One region of the Micromonospora sp. RTBAU3-60 genome, then DNA from elsewhere that is predicted to be linked to it. Evidence: predicted binding sites of a transcription regulator. Region 1 holds the regulator's gene; the other holds the start of a gene.
The links. Region 1 encodes HspR, which represses chaperone genes until heat shock. Its sites were predicted from a motif close to TTGAGTNNNNNNNACTCAA; they were not measured.
Positions count from the first base shown of each region.

Region 2: the regulator HspR is predicted to act here: its motif matches at 1,821-1,839, upstream of lon (endopeptidase La).

Region 1 is NZ_JBUEGB010000002.1:317,246-320,650, forward strand. Features, by position in the region: gene dnaJ (molecular chaperone DnaJ) at 1-1,170, shown strand, start outside; gene ACY34I_RS03630 (heat shock protein transcriptional repressor HspR) at 1,199-1,639, shown strand; gene ACY34I_RS03635 (hypothetical protein) at 1,912-2,118, shown strand; gene ACY34I_RS03640 (hypothetical protein) at 2,297-2,725, opposite strand; gene ACY34I_RS03645 (cation:proton antiporter) at 2,896-3,405, opposite strand, start outside.
Region 2 is NZ_JBUEGB010000001.1:498,865-502,269, reverse strand. Features, by position in the region: gene ACY34I_RS02055 (hypothetical protein) at 80-955, shown strand; gene ACY34I_RS02050 (histone-like nucleoid-structuring protein Lsr2) at 1,271-1,618, opposite strand; gene lon (endopeptidase La) at 1,863-3,405, shown strand, end outside.

The DNA of each region.
Region 1 (3,405 bases):
ATCGAGAAGGACTACTACGCCGCGCTGGGCGTGGAGAAGTCCGCCTCCTCCGACGAGATCAAGAAGTCGTACCGGAAGCTGGCCCGGGAGTCGCACCCGGACCACAACCCCGGTGACCCGAAGGCCGAGGAGCGGTTCAAGGCCGTCTCCGAGGCGTACGCAGTGCTCGGCGACGAGAAGAAGCGCCGCGAGTACGACGAGATGCGGTCGCTGTTCGGCTCCGGCGCGTTCCGCCGCAACGCCCGCGGCGGGGGCCAGCCGGGCGGCATGCCGTTCGACGTCTCCGACCTGTTCGGCGGGGCGGCCGGCGGCGCCGACACCCGGTTCGGTGGCGGCGGGTTCACCGACCTGTTCAGCTCGATCTTCTCGGGCGGCGGTGGCGGTGGCGGTGCGGCCCGCGCGCGCGGCCCGGCGCGGGGCCGGGACGTCGAGGCCGAGGTCGCGCTCGACTTCGAGGACGCCGTACGCGGCGTCACGCTGCCGCTGACGCTGCGCGCTCCCGGGGTCTGCGACACCTGCCACGGCAACGGCGCGAAGCCGGGCACCCAGCCGGTGGCCTGCCCGGTCTGCCACGGCGCCGGGGTGACCACCCGCAACCAGGGGTCGTTCAGCTTCTCCGAGCCGTGCCGCAACTGCCAGGGCGTCGGCACCATCGTCGAGGAGAAGTGCCCGGAGTGCCACGGCACGGGCGGGGTCACCAAGACCCGCACGCTGAACGTGCGCTTTCCCGCCGGGGTGGCCGACGGCCAGCGCATCCGGCTGGCCGGGCGGGGCGAACCCGGCGAGCGCGGCGGCCCGGCGGGCGACCTGTTCGTCCACGTGAAGGTCCGCCCGGACGAGCTGTTCGGGCGCACCGGGGACGACCTGACCCTGACCGTGCCGATCACGTTCGCGGAGGCGGTGCTCGGCACCGACCTGCGCGTACCGACCCTGGACGGGACGGTGACCCTCCGGGTGCCGCCGGGTACTCCGAGCGGTCGGGTGCTGCGGGCCCGGGGCAAGGGCGTCGTACGCAAGGACGGCCGCACCGGTGACCTGCTGGTCACCCTCGACGTGGTGGTCCCCGCGAAGGTGTCGGACGAGGCGCGGACGGCGCTGGAGGCGTTCGCGGCACAGACCCCGCCGGCCGCGCGGGAACATCTCGACGCCCGAGTGCGTCGGTTCAGTTGACCGGTGAAGGCAGCGGAGGTGAGCGGGGATGTCGCAGGAGTTCGTCGGCTCGGGTGACCCTGCCTACGAGGCCAAGGTCCTGATGATCTCGGTCGCGGCGCGGATGGCGGGGATGCACCCGCAGACCCTGCGCCAGTACGACCGGCTGGGCCTCGTGCAGGCCGGCCGGGCGGCCGGCGGCGGTCGCAGGTACAGCGTCCGGGACGTGGTGCTGCTCCGCGAGGTGCAGCGGCTCAGCCAGGACGACGGCATCAACCTGGCCGGGGTCAAGCGGATCATCGGCCTGGAACGGCTGCTGGAGGAGGCCCAGCAGCGGGTGGCCCGGCTGGAGGCGGAGCTGGACGCCGCGTACCACCGGATCGCCGAGTTGGAGTCGCTGGGCCGGTTCTCCCGCGGCGACCTCGTGCCCACCAACCGCACCTCGACGGCGCTGGTCGTCTGGCGGCCCCGCCGCACCGGCGACCGCTGATCCCACCCCCTTCGCCGCCCACCGACGCGGGCCGGCGCGTGCCCCGACCGGCCGCGCCGGCCCTTGCCGTATCTGACCCCCATTCCGGCGCGCCACGGCCCGCCGCGCCGTCGGTGGAACACCACGTACGTCTCAGCGGGCCGGAGGCCTCCATGGCGTTCCACCCGCGGTCGCGGGGTTGGGGAAACGGGATGCGGGAGCTGGGTGGGCCGCTAAGCTGTGAATCAGGCCCAACCAACTCAATCCGGACTCCGAACTTGGCAGGGGGAGCCATGACGGAAACGGCGAAGAAGGTGGCGCAGGAGGCGGAGGACCGGCTGGAGAAGGTGGCCGCGAACATCCGCGAACGGTTCGATCGGGTCGCCCAGGGCAGCTTCACTGACAAGATCAAAGAAGGTCGCTTCGCCGACCAACTGGACCACGGCGTCGACCGGGCCAGAGCCGACGAGCGGCGCAAGAAGCAGGGCGGATCGACGTGACGATCCGTCGACGAACGGGCCGGGACCCACGGGGGGTCCCGGCCCGTTCGCCGTCCATAACGTGCGGGCCGGGATGCGGTGATGCCGCGAGGGGGTCCCGGCCCGTTCGCCGTGGCATGACGTGCGGGCCGGGATGCGGTGATGCCGCGAGGGGGTCCCGGCCCGTTCGCCGTCTTGACTAGAGCCGGCGGTTCTCCCGCACCAGGCCGCCCTCGCACCAGTCGCGGTAGACGAAGAGGTCCGGCCGGGCGAGCAGCACCCGGCTGTTGTGCGCCCAGTTGCGCATCAGCTCGTCCCCGGTCCGCTCGGCCTGCTCGACGAGCTTGCGGAAACGGCGCTTGGGGTGGGCCCGGAAGTTCGTCCGGATGCCGTCGGCGGCGTAGATGTAGAGGCAGTGCAGGGCGAACCGGCGGGCCGGGCAGGCCGTGTCCATGGCCAGTTCGAAGAGCGTCTGCACCAGGTGGTCACCGGCGACCAGCAGGTCCCAGTCCGGGGGCATGGAGGTCAGCGGTACGGAGTCGGGGTGGTACGCCCACGCCCGCAGCTCGGCCGGCGAGGGATCTACGGGGTTGGCGAAGCCGTGGAACGTCGACTCCTGCACGCTCACCGGCCAACCTTCCGTTTCCGCTGGCGGGGGCACCCGGCCACCCGCGGACGCTGGCTGCTGGGGCGACACGGTAACGCGGTTCCGCGCACCGGCGGTAGGCCTTCCCGGAAGCAATTCGGCAACCGTTGGCCGGGCCGGGTCCACCGTACGGTCGACCCGGCCCGACCAGGTCAGTCGGGTGCCGCCACCGGGACGGGCCGCCGGGCGGCGGTGCGCTGGCGCAGCCAGCGCTTGAACCAGGGCAGGTCGGGCAGCCGGGCCAGCATCGGCCCGGTCACCACGGTGATCAGCACGTAAGCGGTGGCGAGCGCCGCCAGCTTGGGTTCGACCGGGTGCGCTGCGGCGACGGCGAGCCCGGCGATGACGATGGAGAACTCGCCGCGCGGGGTGAGCGCGAAGCCGGCCCGCCAGCGACCGGGCTCGGCGATCCCGGCCCGCCGGGCGGCCAGCCAGCCGGTGAGCAGCTTCGTCCCCATGGTGACCACGGCCAGCCCCAGCGCCGGCAGCAGCACCGGGGGCATGTCCAGCGGGTTGGTGACCAGCCCGAAGAACACGAAGAAGACCGCGGCGAACAGGTCCCGCAGCGGGGAGAGCAGCTCGGTCGCGTGGTGTGCCACCGGGCCGGAGAGGGCGATGCCGACCAGGAACGCCCCGACCGCCGCGGACACCTGGAGCTTGGC
Region 2 (3,405 bases), on a different contig from region 1:
CCGGGCGATGAATCCCCCGGCACCGGCGAGGCGTCGGCCATGATCGAACGCCTACACTCGAGCGTCGATCGAGCGACGGATGGATCTGGCGAAGATGACGAGCACCGGCAGCGTGGCGGCGTCCTGGCTGCGTCCGATCACGGGTGCCCCGCTGTTCAGCCGGGCCGGCCAGGTCGGGTACGCGTCGCGGCGGCTGAGCGAGCTGGTGCAGGGGCGCCCGCTGGGGATCACCGGACACCAGTGGAACACCGCCAGCCGGGAGGGCTTCGACCAGGTGGTGTGCGCCGCGGACAGCGGCTGGCCGGTGTTCGCCGTGCAGTTCGTCCCGCCGGCGCCGGCGGCTTCCGCCGCCCAGCGCGCCGAGCGGATGACCAGTGCGGTCTGCGCCGCGGTCGGCCTGCCGGTGTTGCGGGTCGAGTCGCCGACGCTGGGCGGCGGCGAGCACGGCCGCCGCCTGGCCGAGTACGTCATCGACGCGCGCGGCTACGCGGCCGGCACCGAACCGGAGGGCGGGGACGCGGTCGGGTTTCGGGACATCGTCGGCCGGCTCCCCGACGGCCGCCGCGGGCCGGTCAACGACCTCGGGGCGCTGGCCCGGGCGGCCGCTGTCGAGGCGTACGTCGAGCGGCGCCTCGCCGACCCGATCGTCCGCGGGCTGCACGTGTGCTGGACGGACGGCCCGGCCGAGGGGTGGAGCTGGGTCGAGGTGCGGCCCGGCCGGTGCCTGGTCGAGCGGGTCCAGCTCTTCGCGCAGCGCTTCTCCTGTGGGGTGGACCCGGGCCGGCTCGCCGAGGACCTGGCCGCCGTGGCGGTCGGGGAGCGGCTGCGCGACCTCGAGGTCACCGAGCCGCCGCTGGTGGACCGGGACGAACTGCGGGAGCAGATCCGGCGGCTCGCCGCCCGGCGGGACGAACTCGACGGCGGCTTCGCGTTCGATCACCTCTGCGCCGACTGACCCCGCGCGGTCTGGGCCGGTGGCGGTTCGCACCGCATCCCGATGATGGAGCGGGCCAACCGGACGCCCGCCTTCGACGCCCGGTTACCACCCGGCGTACGACGGGGCGACGTGCCGGACGGAGACCAGGTCGACGTCGAGGTAGCTGGCGACGAACCCCGCCCAGCCGGTTGATCAGGGCAGCGGGGCGACGGGGTGGAGTCGGCTGCCGCCTCTCCTCCCGTGGATGAAAATTGTTAACGCGGGGAAAAGCCGACCGGGGTCACGCCGATTTCTCAGCGTGACCCCGGTGTGCCCGACGGTGAACCGGGAGGTTCAGCGGTTCTTGTAGGCCTCCACCACCGAGACGGGGATGCGGCCCCGCTCGGAAATCTCGTAGCCGTTCTTCACAGCCCATTCCCGGATGGCGCGGTTCTGCTCGCGGTCCATTCCAGAGGTGGCCGGACGGATCGTCCGGCGCGCCGCGCGCCCCGCCTCGACCGGCCCGCGGCCGATCCGCCTGCCAGCGGTGATGAACGGGTCGAGGGCCTTGCGCAGGACGCCCGCGTTCTCGTCGGAGACGTCGATCGTGTACGCCACGCCGTCCAGGCTGAACTCGACGGTCCGATCGGCCTTTCCGCCGTCGAGGTCGTCGGTCAGAACGGTGATTACTTTCCTTGCCATCGCCATTGCTCCCTGTGTCGGGCGGGGTGTGGCTAAGAGTTTGACGTATGGCGCGGCAATTTCGCAACAATACCGGACCTTCGCCATTCGGCGGGTCGGCTAATCCGCCCCGGAATGGCTCTCCCTGGCCTGTGTACGGCGCGGCGCGGCCGCGGATGAGTGGCGTGGGTCACAACCCGGAACAAGGGGTACGGTTTGTAACTTGAGTCTTACACGCTCAACCCAACGTGATAGCAGGTGTTCGATGGCAACTCTTCCGGTACTTCCCCTGACCGACGCCGTCCTGCTGCCGGGCATGGTCATCCCGGTGACCCTCGACCCGACCACCCAGGCCGCGGTCGACGCGGCCCGCGCCAGCGGCGACAAGAAGCTCCTCGCCGTGCCCCGCATCGACGGCGAGTACGGCTCCGTCGGCGTGATCGCCACCACCGAGAAGGTGGGTCGGCTGCCCAGCGGCGAGCCGGCCGCCGTGGTCCGTGGCCTCGCCCGGGCCCGGATCGGCTCCGGTGTGCCCGGACCGGGCGCCGCCCTCTGGGTCGAGGCGACCGAACTCGACGAACCCGCCCCGGCCGGCCGGGCCCGGGAACTCGCCCGCGAGTACCGCGCGCTGATGACCTCGGTCCTCCAGCAGCGCGGCGCCTGGCAGGTCATCGACGCCATGGAGCGGATGACCGACCTGTCCGAGCTGGCCGACGCGGCCGGCTACGCGCCCTGGCTCAGCCTGGCGCAGAAGACCGAACTGCTCGCCGCGCCGGACGTCACCGCCCGGCTGGAACTGCTGGTCGGCTGGGTGAAGGACCACCTGGCCGAGCAGGAGGTCACCGAGCAGATCAACAGCGACGTCCGGGAAGGCCTGGAGAAGTCCCAGCGGGAGTTCCTGCTCCGCCAGCAGCTCGCCGCGATCCGCAAGGAGCTCGGCGAGGACGAGCCGGACGGCTCCGCCGACTACCGCTCCCGGGTCGAGTCCGCCGACCTGCCCGAGAAGGTCCGCGACGCGGCCCTGCGCGAGGTCGGCAAGCTCGAGCGGGCCAGCGACGCCTCGCCGGAGGCCGGCTGGATCCGTACCTGGCTGGACACGGTGCTGGAGATGCCGTGGAACACGCGTACCGAGGACAACACCGACCTGGCCGCGGCCCGCGCGGTGCTCGACGCCGACCACGCCGGCCTGGCCGACGTGAAGGACCGCATCCTGGAATACCTGGCGGTGCGCAACCGGCGCGCGGAGCGCAACCTCGGCGTGGTCGGCGGACGCGGCTCCGGCGCGGTGCTCGCCCTGGCCGGCCCGCCCGGCGTCGGCAAGACCAGCCTCGGCGAGTCGATCGCCCGGGCCCTCGGGCGCAACTTCGTCCGGGTCTCCCTCGGCGGCGTCCGCGACGAGGCGGAGATCCGCGGCCACCGGCGCACCTACGTCGGCGCGCTGCCCGGCCGGATCGTCCGCGCCCTGCGCGAGGCCGGTTCGATGAACCCGGTCGTGCTCCTCGACGAGGTCGACAAGCTGGCCGTCGGCTACGCCGGCGACCCGGCGGCGGCCCTGCTGGAGGTGCTCGACCCGGCGCAGAACCACACCTTCCGGGACCACTACCTCGAGGTCGACCTCGACCTGTCCGACGTGCTCTTCCTGGCCACCGCCAACGTGGTGGAGACCATCCCCGGCCCGCTGCTGGACCGGATGGAGCTGGTCACCCTGGACGGCTACACCGAGGACGAGAAGGTGGCCATCGCCCGGGACCACCTGCTGCCCCGGCAGCGGGAACGGGCCGGGCTGACCGCCGACGAGGTGACCGTCG